4 regions of the Pseudoalteromonas apostichopi genome follow, and region 1 is predicted to be linked to each of the others. Evidence: predicted binding sites of a transcription regulator. Region 1 holds the regulator's gene; each other region holds the start of a gene.
The links. Region 1 encodes MetJ, which represses methionine synthesis genes. Its sites were predicted from a motif close to TAGACGTCTAGACGTCTA; they were not measured.
Positions count from the first base shown of each region.

Region 2: the regulator MetJ is predicted to act here: its motif matches at 2,421-2,438, upstream of QUE86_RS04040 (methylenetetrahydrofolate reductase).
Region 3: the regulator MetJ is predicted to act here: its motif matches at 1,160-1,177, upstream of QUE86_RS11805 (homoserine O-succinyltransferase).
Region 4: the regulator MetJ is predicted to act here: its motif matches at 2,417-2,434, upstream of metK (methionine adenosyltransferase).

Region 1 covers NZ_AP028065.1:2,210,746-2,214,319, reverse strand. Annotated here, with positions in the region: gene metL (bifunctional aspartate kinase/homoserine dehydrogenase II) at 1-244, opposite strand, end outside; gene metB (cystathionine gamma-synthase) at 250-1,509, opposite strand; gene metJ (met regulon transcriptional regulator MetJ) at 1,734-2,054, shown strand; gene QUE86_RS09970 (malic enzyme-like NAD(P)-binding protein) at 2,154-3,395, opposite strand.
Region 2 covers NZ_AP028065.1:898,330-901,903, reverse strand. Annotated here, with positions in the region: gene QUE86_RS04050 (DEAD/DEAH box helicase) at 1-406, shown strand, start outside; gene QUE86_RS04045 (sensor domain-containing diguanylate cyclase) at 455-1,423, shown strand; gene QUE86_RS04040 (methylenetetrahydrofolate reductase) at 1,420-2,376, opposite strand; gene QUE86_RS04035 (M16 family metallopeptidase) at 2,623-3,574, shown strand, end outside.
Region 3 covers NZ_AP028065.1:2,617,537-2,621,110, forward strand. Annotated here, with positions in the region: gene ettA (energy-dependent translational throttle protein EttA) at 1-1,042, opposite strand, end outside; gene QUE86_RS11805 (homoserine O-succinyltransferase) at 1,242-2,189, shown strand; gene QUE86_RS11810 (homocysteine S-methyltransferase family protein) at 2,179-3,246, shown strand; gene metH (methionine synthase) at 3,256-3,574, shown strand, end outside.
Region 4 covers NZ_AP028065.1:994,232-997,805, reverse strand. Annotated here, with positions in the region: gene QUE86_RS04480 (LTA synthase family protein) at 1-699, shown strand, start outside; gene QUE86_RS04475 (diacylglycerol kinase) at 707-1,111, shown strand; gene metK (methionine adenosyltransferase) at 1,164-2,315, opposite strand; gene tkt (transketolase) at 2,582-3,574, shown strand, end outside.

The DNA.
Region 1 (3,574 bases):
GTAATTGCTCAATTAAGGCTCGTTGATTGTTATCAATAAGCAATAAAATATCGCTAACTGCTTGTCTATCTTGCTGCTGGTAACTTTGCCAAAGTTTTACTAGAGTATCGGTTGTTTTACCTGATGCCGACACAACCACACAGTCACCCTGCTCTGTATTCGCTAGAACGATGTTAGCTACCGCATGATAACGATCTGCAGAGCTTAAGCTTGAGCCACCAAATTTATGAACAATATTTACCATCTCTTCTACCACAATGCCGTATGCGCAGGCGTTAACTTAAATGACGCGTTTTGTTGTGTATCTTGCTGTGTTTGTTTTACTTCAGCTTTAGCAACTTGCTGGCCTTGACCTGGTTTTACTAAATTGAAAACACGGTCTAAATCTGCGATAAGATCTTTTACATCTTCAATGCCTACAGAAATACGGATCAAAGTATCGCCCACACCGGCTTCAAGGCGTGCTTTAGGCTCCATGCCTGCGTGTGTCATAGTCGCAGGGTGACAAATCAAGCTTTCTACCCCACCTAACGACTCTGCAAGGCTAAAGTCTTTAAGACTGGTTAAAAACGCTGCTGCATCGTTAATGTCGCCTTTAATATCAAAGCTCACCATGCCACCAAAACCACGTTGCTGTGCTTTAGCAAGCTCATGTTGTGGGTGAGAAGCAAGGCCTGGATAATAAACTTGGCTTACAAAAGGAGAGTTTTCTAAATACTCCGCAATCGCAAAAGCATTTTCTTGATGCTGCTTTAAACGCACATTTAAAGTACGTAAACCACGAAGCGTTAAGTAACTGTCAAATGGTGCACCAGTAATGCCGATATTATTTGCCCACCAAGCAAGCTCATCACCTAGCTCTTGCGTAGCAGCAATCACCGCACCGCCAACCACATCAGAGTGACCATTAATATATTTAGTAGTTGAGTGAACAACAATATCAACACCAAACTCAATTGGGTTTTGCAGCGCAGGTGATAAGAAGGTGTTATCAGCCGCAACTAAAGCATCACACTGCTTAGCAATACTAGTGATTGCTTTAATATCTGTTAAACGCAAGATTGGATTACTTGGCGTTTCTATCCAAATCAACTTAGGTTTAATCGATAAAATTTCTTGGAGATTTTCAGATTTCGTTAAATCCAAAACTTTTAGTTTTAACAGGCCACGCTTTTCAAGCGAAGTGAATAAACGATAACTACCACCATAGCAGTCATGTGGGATCACTAAGGTGTCGTCACTGTTTAATAGCTGAGTCGCTAAATGCACTGCTGACATACCTGTTGCAGTAATAATACCTCTAGCGCCACCTTCAAGTTCAGCTAAGGTTTCAGCTAAGATATCGCGATTCGGGTTACCGCTGCGGCCATAGTCATACTGGCGCTTAGTATCAAAATCAGCAAATGAATAGGTGGTTGATAAGTAAATTGGCGGTACAACCGCGCCATGATGTTTATCGGCTTCGATGCCGTGACGAACAGTAATCGTCGCTTTATTTTTATCGCTCATTTCATCACCTACTCCTGAACTGGATGTTTAGACGTCTAAAAGGTTAGATGATCAAATATGAGAAGTCAAAGCATTTATCGCTCACACATAGAAGTTTATACATTTACACCACTAGATGGCTAAATAACTAGTATTTGACTATCTTTTTTAAAGAGATAGAATTTCCGCATCTTGCGCTGTGAATAAGGCGTAAATCACTGACAACCGAGGCAACGAAACAACTTATGGCTAAATGGAACGGTGAATACATTCACCCATATGCAGAACACGGTAAAAAATCAGAACAAGTAAAAAAGATTACCGTATCAATCCCACTTAACGTATTAAAAGTATTAACTGACGAGCGTACACGCCGCCAGATCAATAACCTGCGTCATGCGACGAACAGCGAGTTATTGTGTGAAGCTTTCTTACATGCTTTTACAGGTCAACCATTACCAAATGATGACGACCTTCGTAAAGACAACCCTGAAAAGGTACCTGAAGAAGTTAAAAGAATTATGCAAGAAATGGGGTTAGATATCCCAGTGCTTGATTCAGAATAAGTATTTCGGCCATCGGATCACCGCCGATAATCGCAGATATAAAAAAACTCAGCCAAGGCTGAGTTTTTTATTAGCGTTATACAATTTGAGTAATTAAGTTTAACGCATGTAATCTTCTGGCATCTCGATTTGCGCTACACCTGACTCCACTGCAGCTTCAGCAACAGCACGTGCAATACGAGGTAATAAACGCGGGTCCATTGGCTTAGGAATGATGTACTCAGCACCAAACTCTAGTGACTCAACACCAGCCGCTTTCAGTACTTCATTTGGTACAGACTCTTTAGCGATACCACGAATAGCGTGTACTGCCGCAATTTTCATTTCATCATTAATTGCCGTTGCACGCACATCAAGCGCACCGCGGAAAATAAACGGGAAGCAAAGCACGTTATTTACTTGATTAGGGAAGTCTGAACGACCCGTAGCCATAATTAAATCGTTACGTGCACTGTGCGCAACTTCTGGTGCAATCTCAGGATCTGGGTTTGAACACGCAAACACGACTGGTTTATCAGCCATTAGCTTAAGATCATCTGCAGTTAATAGGTTAGGACCTGATACACCAACGAATACATCAGCATCAGCAATAACATCTTGTAATGTACGCTTATCAGTATTATTAGCGAATAGTTGCTTATACTCGTTTAAGTCATCACGACGAGTATGGATCACACCTTTACGGTCAAGCATATAGATGTGCTCACGTAGTGCGCCACATTTAATTAAAAGCTCCATACAAGCAACTGCGGCAGCACCGGCACCTAAACATACAATAATGGCATCTTCGATATCTTTACCTTGTACTTCAAGGGCATTAAGCATACCGGCAGCAGTAACAATAGCTGTACCATGCTGGTCATCATGGAAAACGGGAATATCACAGCGTTCAATAAGCGCTTTTTCGATTTCAAAACATTCTGGTGCTTTAATATCTTCTAAGTTGATACCACCAAAGGTATCAGCAATATTAGCAACCGTATTGATGAAATCTTCTGTTGTGCGGTGTTTTACTTCAATATCAATTGAATCAAGGCCAGCAAAACGTTTGAATAATAAGGCTTTACCTTCCATTACAGGTTTTGATGCAAGCGGACCTAAGTTACCTAAACCTAAAATTGCGGTACCGTTTGAAATAACCGCAACCATGTTACCTTTACCTGTGTACTTATAGGCATTTGCTGGATCAGCAGCAATTTCGCGGACCGGTTCAGCCACACCTGGGCTATAAGCTAAAGCGAGATCGTTAACCGTTTCGGCTGGCTTGGTTAGTTCAACACTAATTTTACCTGGAACGGGGTGAGCGTGGTAATGTAATGCTTGTTCACGAAAATCTGACATAACGCGATAGTATCCTGCAAAAAGTTAAAAAGTGAGAGAGCTTGCATCAGTACGATACCTGTAATGTATAAAAATTCCAAGTATTATCAGGTCTATCCTGTTATAAGCTATATCGCTTAATTTTAAAGGATTTCCCCACAATTTCTGTGCATAGTTGCGATTAATTAGACATAAAAATT
Region 2 (3,574 bases), 1.3 Mb from region 1:
TAAAAGCCAAGGAGCACGAGATAAAGCGCTACATAACTTTAAATCCGGTGCAACAAGAGTACTGGTAGCGACAGATGTTGCTGCTCGTGGCCTTGATATTGCTTCGTTAAAGTATGTAATCAATTACGAACTGCCTTATGTGGCCGAAGATTATGTACACCGTATTGGTCGTACAGGTCGTGCTGGCGAGAAAGGGATGGCGATGTCGCTGGTTAGTATTGATGAGCAATGGTTACTGGATGAAATAGATATCTTACTCGACACGAGACTTACTCCACAGTGGTTACCAGGATATGAGCCTGATTTAACCAAAGAGCCAAAACAGGTTCGTAAAAATACAAATAAAGCACGGCGCTCGCGTGATAAAAAACGTATCTTAGGGCAAAAAAGTAGGAGACGTTCCTAAATTTGGCATATATTTATACTATCCTCAGGCTAAAGTTGAGAGTTTAGTATGTTAGAAGAAAATAAGTGGGTTTTTCGCCGCGCTGATAAACAATTTTCCTTAGAAAAGTGGCAGAAAACAATTAATCTCATGACTGAGTTGTTTTCTGCTCCTGCGGGTTTTATCGTCCATAAAACTGACAATGTTTATCGTATTATTGTATCCAGTGAGCAGCAAGAAAACCCCTATGAAGCAGGGGCTGAATTAAATGCTGACGATAATATCTTCTGTAAAAAAGTTGTGCGAGATATGGCACCACTTTATGTTGATCATGCAAGTAAAGACTCTCAGTGGGATGATAGCCCACTAGTGAAAGATGGTTTTGAATCTTACCTTGGCGTACCTATTAGTTGGCCTAATGGTGAACCGTTTGGCACATTTTGTGTAATGGATTTTAAGCAGACTCACTATCAACAGAGCTTTTTAGAATTAATAGAGCAACTTCGCGATATGGTTGAGGACGACCTTGCGTTGTTAGATAATTTTACGCAGATGCGTGAAATTGCCATGCTCGATTCACTTACCAATATTTATAATCGCCGCGCAATAGACCTACTTTGTCAACATAAACTGAATATATCGAAACGTCTTGGCTTTGACATTAGCTGTTTGTTTATTGATATAAACAGTTTTAAACCGCTCAACGATACTTACGGCCATGAAGTTGGCGATCTCGCGCTTATTTGTTTAGCTGACACTATGAAAGAGTGTCTTCGTGAAACCGATATTATTGGCCGCTTAGGGGGCGATGAGTTTATTGCTTTATTGCAAGTTCAGCCAGGTGATTGCATAGAAAGCATAGCCGATAAGCTCAACACCACCTATCAATCTAATTTAGCAAAGCGGGGCATTCCAGTTACGAGTTTAAGTATTGGTTCTGGGGTGATAGCTCAGCCAAAAGAAAACTTTGCTGAGCTATTAAAACGAGCAGATGAAGATATGTATGAGAAAAAGCAAGCCTCGAAGGCAGCACGTTAAGCTATTTGTTTCTCAGCTAGGTTCAGCTCCATGGTCGCTTTAAGTAAACGATAAAGGTTAATTGACGCATCAATTTCTTCTTTACGATTAGTTAAGCTTTCGATATTTAAACCGAGCGGTACATCTAAATGCGCGCAGCTTTGTAAAATTAAGTCAAGATTCTCACGGCAAATACGCACCGATTCACTCAATGTATTTGCCGAATCTAACATACGGTACTTAGTCGCCTCTGGTACCGAAATTCCTAACCACTCCATAAATTCTAAGGTTTTTTCACCGCCACATGGAGTAAACGTTAGAATAATACGCTTTGGGGTTGTGCCTTGTGCTTTACAGCTGCGGGCATAGCTGGTAATCAAATCAATAGTCGCTTGGGCATTGTAAACGGCTTGTGAGATGAAAAACTTACAGCCTTGCGCTGTTTTTTCGACTAAACGCTCATGTTCATTACGTTTGCTAGCGTGACGCTCTGCAATAGTAACGCCACCTAAAAATACATCGCTATTCTGTTTTACTAGCGTTTTATAAGCATCAGAAAGGCTTAATTTGATGTCACCATGAGATGATGGACTACCTACTAGCACTAAGTTCTTTAATTCAAAATCATTTCGAGTTTCATTTAACCACTCGGTAAACTCAGCTTCACCACGTTGGGCAACACTTTTATAAGTGATTACATCCAGTTGTGAGAGGCTGCGAAGTAGTTGACTATATTCACGTGGATCAACCGTTTCTTTAAACGGAAAAGGGCGCGGTTTAGCAATTCGGCTGCTTTCATCTTGAATGTCGTAAATGATCACACCATCGTATTCAATTTCGTGCAAGCGACCTAGTAGCTTTTGGGCAATAGTTTCAAGCATGGCTTTATCAGTACCTGATTTTGGTGGTGTGGTACCGATAAGGTAGACGCCTTGATTGGTGTCTTCAATTTTCTCTTGTAATGATAAAGCCATAATCCTCATTCCAGCTTGTGCTAATGTCTATGTAAACAATATAGCAGCCATTTAGACGTCTAGATAGATTTTTCTGATGAAAGTTTTTCAATGACTATGAATTTTACTCAAGTTGAATGTGAGGTGTTCTACGAAATTGACACACCTGTTTACATAAATTATTGCCCTGACCCTCATATTTTCTGGCGCTTTGATGCATAATCAAGCTGCAATCATTATGAGAAAAATAACTAACAAGGGAACATTATGAAATTTAGATTATTAGCAACCAGTTTTGCTGTAACACTTGCGCTGAGTGGCTGCGCAAGTAACTCACAGTCAAATATGGTTAAAGAAGTCGAAATTGAGCAGCAAGTAAGCCAAGATGATAACCGTGTATTTAGCCAAGATTACCTATTAGAAGAGCTTGAGAACGGCCTTCGCGTAATGGTAGTAAAAACCGATTACCCAGATGTTGTGTCACTGCAAATTCCGGTATCGGTTGGCTCACGTAATGAAGTTGAAGCAGGTAAAACTGGTTTTGCACACTTCTTTGAGCATATGATGTTTAAAGGCTCTGAAAAATTCCCGCAAGATGTCTATTCAGATATTTTAAAGAACTCAGGTGTTGATAATCGCGCGTATACGACCAACGATTACACTAACTATCACTTAAATTTCTCAAAAGAGCACTTAGATAAAGTACTCGAAATCGAAGCTGATATTTTCCAAAACCTGACTTACAGCGAAGAGCAGTTCCGTACTGAAGCACTGACTGTAAAAGGTGAATATTTAAAGAATAATGCTAGCCCAATTCGTAAGTTACTTTCTGCCGTTCGTAACGAAGCATTCGAGAAGCACACATATAAACACACCACGATGGGCTTTTTTGAAGACATCGAAGCCATGCCTGATCAAATGGCATATGGTAAAGAGTTTTTCGCTAAGTTTTATAAGCCTGAGTACGTCTCTTTAGTCATTGTTGGTGATGTTGATCCACAAGAAACTATGGCAATGGTGAAAAAGCATTGGGGTAACTGGAAAAAAGGTGATTACCAAGCCGACATTCCAACTGAACCGAAACAACAAGCACCTAAGTACGTTCATGAAAAATATGATGGTTTACCGGGTCATTGGTTACTAGTGTCTTACAAAGGCACAGCATGGGATCCAACTCAAAAAGACCGTGCTGCGCTTGATTTGATTTCGCAGCTTTATT
Region 3 (3,574 bases), 410 kb from region 1:
CAAAGTTTAAGTCATCGATTAATACGCGATCGCCAAAGCTTTTCTTCAGACCTTTCACTTCGATAACTTGGTCACCTAAGCGTGGACCCGGTGGAATGAATAGTTCATTCGTTTCGTTACGCTTTTGGTAATCGTTTTGCTGTAGCTCAGAGAACTGTGCCATACGTGCTTTAGACTTAGCTTGACGGCCTTTCGGGTTTGAACGAACCCATTCAAGTTCTTGCGCGATTGATTTTTGACGTGCTTTTTCAGATTTCTGTTCTTGTTGTAAACGTAAATCTTTTTGCTCAAGCCACGATGAGTAGTTACCTTCCCAAGGAATACCTTCACCACGGTCAAGTTCTAAAATCCAACCTGCTACGTTATCTAAGAAGTAACGGTCGTGGGTTACAGCAACCACGGTACCTTCGTAATCGTGTAAGAAGCGCTCTAACCAAGCAACTGACTCAGCATCTAAGTGGTTGGTTGGCTCGTCAAGAATAAGCATATCTGGTTTTTCAAGTAGTAAACGACAGATCGCAACACGGCGACGCTCACCACCCGAAAGGTGTTCAATTTTTGCATCCCAAGGTGGAAGACGTAATGCATCAGCTGCACGCTCTAACACGTTGTCGATATTGTGACCGTCGTGCGCTTGGATGATAGCTTCAAGTTCGCCTTGCTCTTTAGCAAGTGCATCGAAGTCAGCACCGTCCATTGCATACTCGTTGTATACTTCATCAAGGCGGTTTAGTGCATTTTTAACTTCGCTTACTGCTTCTTCTACTGTTTCGCGAACTGTTTTGCTTTCGTCAAGCACTGGCTCTTGCGGTAAGTAACCGATTTTAGTGCCAGGTTGAGGGCGAGCTTCACCTTCAAAGTCTTGATCAACACCAGCCATAATGCGAAGTAACGTTGATTTACCTGCACCGTTTAGACCTAGCACACCAATTTTTGCGCCTGGGAAAAAGTGTAAAGAAATATCTTTTAAGATAGTGCGCTTAGGTGGCACAACCTTAGAAACTCGACTCATCGAGAATATAAACTTATCTGGTAACACCATGAAAGGAGCCTTCAATTTATAAGAAAAATTAACAGCGTATATTGTAGAGGCTCTGTCGCGTATACGTCAACGAAACAGGCTTTTATGGGCTTTGCTTTCAAACAAATAAAATTCATTTGGACATCTAAACATCTAGAGGTTGAAATTTCTAACTATCCGTTCATAATTAGCAGTCAGATAAGTATGCTCGGAGCCAGCTATGCCCATTACAGTAAAAGATGAATTGCCAGCCATTGCAAAATTACGTCAAGAGAACGTGTTTGTAATGCCAAAAAGTCGTGCTAAAACGCAAGAGATTCGTCCAATGCGTTTGGCTATCTTAAACTTAATGCCAAACAAAGTTGAAACCGAAGTGCAATTTATTCGATTATTAGCTAACTCACCGTTACAAGTTAATGTTGAGTTGCTGAGGTTGGATACTCATCGCACGAGTAGTAACTCTGAGCAGCATATGGATACTTTCTATCGTTATTTTTCAGAAGTGAAAGATAATAACTACGATGCCATGATCATAACAGGCGCGCCGCTTGCTCATTTAGAGTATGACGAAGTTGCTTACTGGGATGAACTAAAAGTTATTTTAGATTGGGCAGAGCAGCATGTTACGTCTACGTTGTTTTCGTGTTGGGCGGCCCATGCTGGGCTTTATCATCACTATGGTCTGAAGCGTGATCTGAAACCAAATAAACTCAGTGGCGTATTTACCCATAAAAGTTATTTTGATCATGCGGCACTTACCCGAGGCTTTGATGACACCTTTTTAGTGCCACATTCTCGCTATGGTCATATTGATATCGAGAAGATCAATGCCTGCGATGAGCTGGTTGTGTTAGCAGGCTCTGAGCGAGTAGGTGCCTATTTAATTAAAAATAAATCAGGTAGCCAAGTATATATTACGGGCCATCCAGAGTACGATGCCCATACCCTAAAAGGGGAGTATTTGCGTGACCAAGAAAAATCAGCTGATGCGCCTAAGCCAGAAAACTACTTCCCTGACGATAACCCAGATAACGAACCGTCGAAAACGTGGCAAAGCCATGCCTTTTTATTGTTTTCGAATTGGTTAAACTATTATGTGTACCAAACTACACCGTATGATATTAACTTAGTTAGCCAAGATGTAAGGACTAACAACTATGCCGAGTAATGCAGTGAATAAACGCGAACAATTAACCGAGGCGCTAAAACAGCGAATTTTAATCCTCGATGGCGCGATGGGCACCATGATCCAAGAACATAAATTAGAAGAACAGGATTATCGCGGTGAGCGCTTTAAAGACTGGCATGTACTTATTAAAGGCAATAACGACTTATTAAGCCTGACTCAGCCAAAAATCATTGCTGATATTCACCGTGCTTACTTAGAAGCCGGTGCCGATATCATCGAAACCAATACTTTTAATGCCACGACTATTTCGATGGAAGATTACGACATGGCTAGCCTTAGCCGCGAAATCAACCTAGAGTCAGCTAAGCTTGCACGCAGCGTATGTGATGAGTTTGAAGCAAAAGATCCAAGCAAGCCTCGTTATGTTGCAGGCGTACTTGGACCAACATCAAAAACCTGTTCTATTTCGCCAGATGTAAACGATCCCGGTTATCGAAATATCAACTTTGATAAGCTGGTGGCCGCGTATGTTGAGTCAACACTTGCACTTATGGAAGGCGGTGCTGACCTTATTTTGATTGAAACTATCTTTGATACGCTTAATGCAAAAGCTGCTTCGTTCGCTGTGGAAGAAGCATTCGAACAGGCTGGTCGTAGTTTACCTGTGATGATCTCAGGCACCATTACCGATGCCTCAGGCCGTACTTTATCAGGCCAAACAACAGAAGCATTTTATAACTCAATTCGCCATATTAAGCCGCTATCAATCGGCCTTAACTGCGCCCTTGGCCCTGACTTACTGCGCCAGTATGTTGAAGAGTTATCCCGTGTTTGTGAAACCTTTACCTCGGTGCATCCAAATGCAGGTTTACCGAACGAGTTTGGCGAATATGATTTAGAAGCCCCTGAAATGGCAAAAGAAATTATTGATTGGGGCAAGTCTGGCTTTATCAACATTGTAGGTGGTTGTTGCGGCACCACACCGGCTCATATAAAGGCGTTTGCGAAAGGCCTTGAAGGTGTTAAACCTCGCCAATTACCTGAGCTTGAAGTGCGTATGCGCTTATCGGGCCTTGAAGCGTGTAACTTAAACTAGGAAACCGACATGACTGACCAAATTGCTGTATTTACTAACGTCGGTGAGCGTACCAATGTAACAGGCTCGGCTAAGTTTAAACGCTTAATCATGGAAGAAGATTACGAGACTGCCCTCGATGTTGCCCGTGAACAAGTAGAAAATGGTGCGCAAGTGATTGATATCAATATGGATGAAGCCATGTTGGATTCGAAAGCTGCGATGGTAAAGTTTTTAAATTTAATTGCATCAGAGCCTGATATCTCAAAAGTACCTATCATGGTCGACTCATCGAAATGGGACGTTATTGAAGCAGGCTTAAAATGTATTCAAGGTAAAGCCATTGTTA
Region 4 (3,574 bases), 1.2 Mb from region 1:
CTGGTTGCTAATAAAGCGAAAGAAAATACCTTTAATGTTGTAATGACAACCAGTTATCACGGGCCTTTTAATTTAAATTTAAAACAGTATGGCTACCCCTTGGAGTCTATTGATGATTACCCTTCAGCATTACGAGAGTTAAACTCAGAACTTTTGTCGCCCTATACACTTGGCCACCTTTGGTATGCGGACCATATGCTTGGAGAGTTTGTTGATAAGATGGAGTCGCAATACCCTGATGCACTTTTTGTTATTACTGGCGATCATTACAGCCGTCGTTACATTCATGACCAGCCTAATTTATATGAACTCACTCATGTACCCATTGTTTTTTATGGTCAAGCTATACAGCAACTAAAGGCAGAACCGCAGCTGGCCAGCCATATGGATATTGCTCCTACTATTTTGAATTTGGTGGCAAAGCCAAATAGTGCATTCTATAGCGTTGGTAAATCACTATTATCACCAACAACAGACCGGACAATTTATGGCTTTCAGACAGCTCGCAAAGGACAACAATTATGGCGAGGTGACTTTTCGGGGATTTATGAATATCATTTGATCAACGAAAAGCAGCGATATGATGTGCGTTACAACAAACAAAGCACACCTTTTGCAAAAATAGATAACGCAACATTCAACGCATATAACCAATATATGGGCATAGCGTGGCACTTGTTGCTAAAAGGCGAGCAGTAGGAAAAGCATGAAAGAACCAAAAATTCCCTTGGTTAATAAGCCAAATGGTATTGGTATTGGACGCATTTTTAAAGCAACTAAATGTTCAGTTAAAGGATTTAAAGCGGCATTTAAAGAAGAGTCCGCATTTCGCTCTGAAATCTACCTAGGGGTGTGTTTATTACCTTTATCAGTCGTGTTTGCACAGTCGTTGAATCATTGGTTAGTGTTGTTTATTCCTTACTTGTTATTATTAATTGTTGAGTTACTTAACTCGTCAATAGAAGCGCTCACTGACCGAGTAGGGATTGAGTATCATGTATTATCGGGAAGGGCTAAAGATATGGCTTCTGCGGCAGTGACATTGAGCTTGCTTATTCTTGCTTTAGTTTGGGGTGTCGCAGTTTACGAAAAGATAGTGAGTTACTTATAAATCAGACACAAAAAAAGCGCCAAACGGCGCTTTTTTCATTTTATCAAACCTATTACAGGCCAGCAGCTGCGCGAAGTGCGTCTGCTTTGTCTGTACGCTCCCAAGGGAACTCATCACGACCGAAGTGACCGTATGCCGCAGTCGGTTGATAGATAGGACGCTCAAGATCAAGCATTTGGATTAAGCCGTAAGGGCGTAGGTCGAAGTGCTCACGTACTAATTCGATTAGACGCGCTTCTTCTAATTTACCTGTACCAAATGTCTCGATGCTGATAGACGTTGGCTCTGCAACACCGATAGCGTAAGAAACTTGTAGCTCACATTTGTCAGCAAGGCCAGCAGCAACCACGTTTTTAGCAACGTAACGAGCAGCATATGCAGCTGAACGGTCAACTTTTGATGGATCTTTACCAGAGAAAGCACCACCACCGTGACGAGCCATACCACCGTATGTATCAACGATGATTTTACGACCTGTAAGACCACAGTCACCCATTGGGCCACCGATTACGAAACGGCCAGTTGGGTTGATGAAGAACTTAGTTGCGCTTGAGATAAGCTCAGCAGGAAGAACCGGTTTAATGATAGTTTCCATTACCGCTTCAACTAAGTCGTTTTGTGAGATTGAATCACAGTGTTGAGTTGAAAGAACAACTGCATCAATGCCAACAGGCTTGCCATTTTCGTATGCAAACGTTACTTGAGATTTTGCATCTGGGCGTAACCAGTTAAGCTCACCGCTTTTACGAACTTCAGCTTGACGCTGAACTAGACGGTGTGAATAAGTGATTGGTGCAGGCATTAAAACGTCAGTTTCGTTACATGCATAACCGAACATTAGACCTTGGTCACCAGCACCTTGCTCTTCAGGACGAGCACGGTCAACACCTTGGTTGATGTCTGGAGATTGCTTACCGATAGTATTTAGGATTGCACAAGAGTCAGCATCGAAACCCATGTCAGAGTGCGTGTAACCGATTTCACGTACTGTTTTACGTGTGATTTCTTCGATATCAACCCAAGCGCTAGTTGTGATTTCACCACCAACCATCACCATACCAGTTTTAACGTAAGTCTCACATGCAACACGGGCATGAGAATCTTGCTCTAAGATAGCATCTAGAACCGCGTCAGAGATTTGGTCCGCGATTTTATCCGGATGACCTTCAGAAACAGATTCAGAAGTAAATAAATGTTTTGCCATTGTATTTCTGCTCACAAATATTGCGCTTCACAAACGTCGGTAATAGCGCTAAAAAATTAAGGGGCGTATTTTATCTAAAACAAATATGTTTGCATAGTAATTTTACGCCTAGACGTCCATTTAAAATTACTAATAACGTATTGTTCTTAATAAACGCCCATAATTGGTGCATTTAATGCGGATTTTTAATTGCACTGTACCCTTACAATAAGTAAGAATGGGGCTTCATAAACAACCAGCGCAAATACATAAAGGTAGGAGAATTCATGCCATCACGCAAAGAACTTGCAAATGCTATTCGCGTCTTATCAATGGACGCAGTACAACAGGCCAAATCTGGCCACCCTGGCGCCCCTATGGGCATGGCAGATATCGCGGAAGTACTATGGCGCGATTATCTAAAGCACAACCCTACGAATCCAGAGTGGGCAGACCGCGATCGATTTATTCTTTCGAATGGTCACGGTTCAATGCTGATCTATTCTCTACTGCACTTAAGTGGCTATGACTTACCACTAGAAGAAATTAAAAACTTCCGTCAAATGCACTCAAAAACACCAGGTCACCCAGAGTATGGTTACGCTCCTGGTATTGAGACTACTACGGGCCCATTAGGTCAAGGGATCACAAATGCAGTGGGCATGGCAATCGCCGAAAAAGCGCTAGCTGCACAGTTTAACCGTGAAGGCCACGATATTGTTGATCACTTCACGTACGCATTCATGGGCGATGGCTGCTTAATGGAAGGTATTTCTCACGAAGCCTGTTCATTGGCGGGTACATTAGGCCTAGGTAAACTAGTTGCGTTTTGGGATGACAATGGCATCTCAATTGATGGTGAAGTAGAAGGTTGGTTCAGCGATGACACACCAGCACGCTTCAAAGCATACGGCTGGCACGTAGTAAGCGATGTAGATGGTCATAACCCAGATGCAATTCGCGCCGCAATCGAAGAAGCTCGCAGCATTACTGATAAGCCATCACTCATTTGTTGTAAAACAGTGATTGGTTACGGTTCACCTAACAAATCAGGTAGCCATGACTGTCACGGTGCACCACTAGGCGAAGACGAAATTAAAGCATCTCGTGAGTTCCTAGGTTGGACTGGCGATGCATTTGAGATCCCTGCTGATATTTACAGCGAGTGGGATGGCAAAGAAAAAGGTAAGCAACTAGAAGCAAGCTGGGACGAAAAATTTGCCGCTTACGCAAGCGCATACCCTGAACTTGCTGCTGAGTTTAAACGCCGTACAAATGGT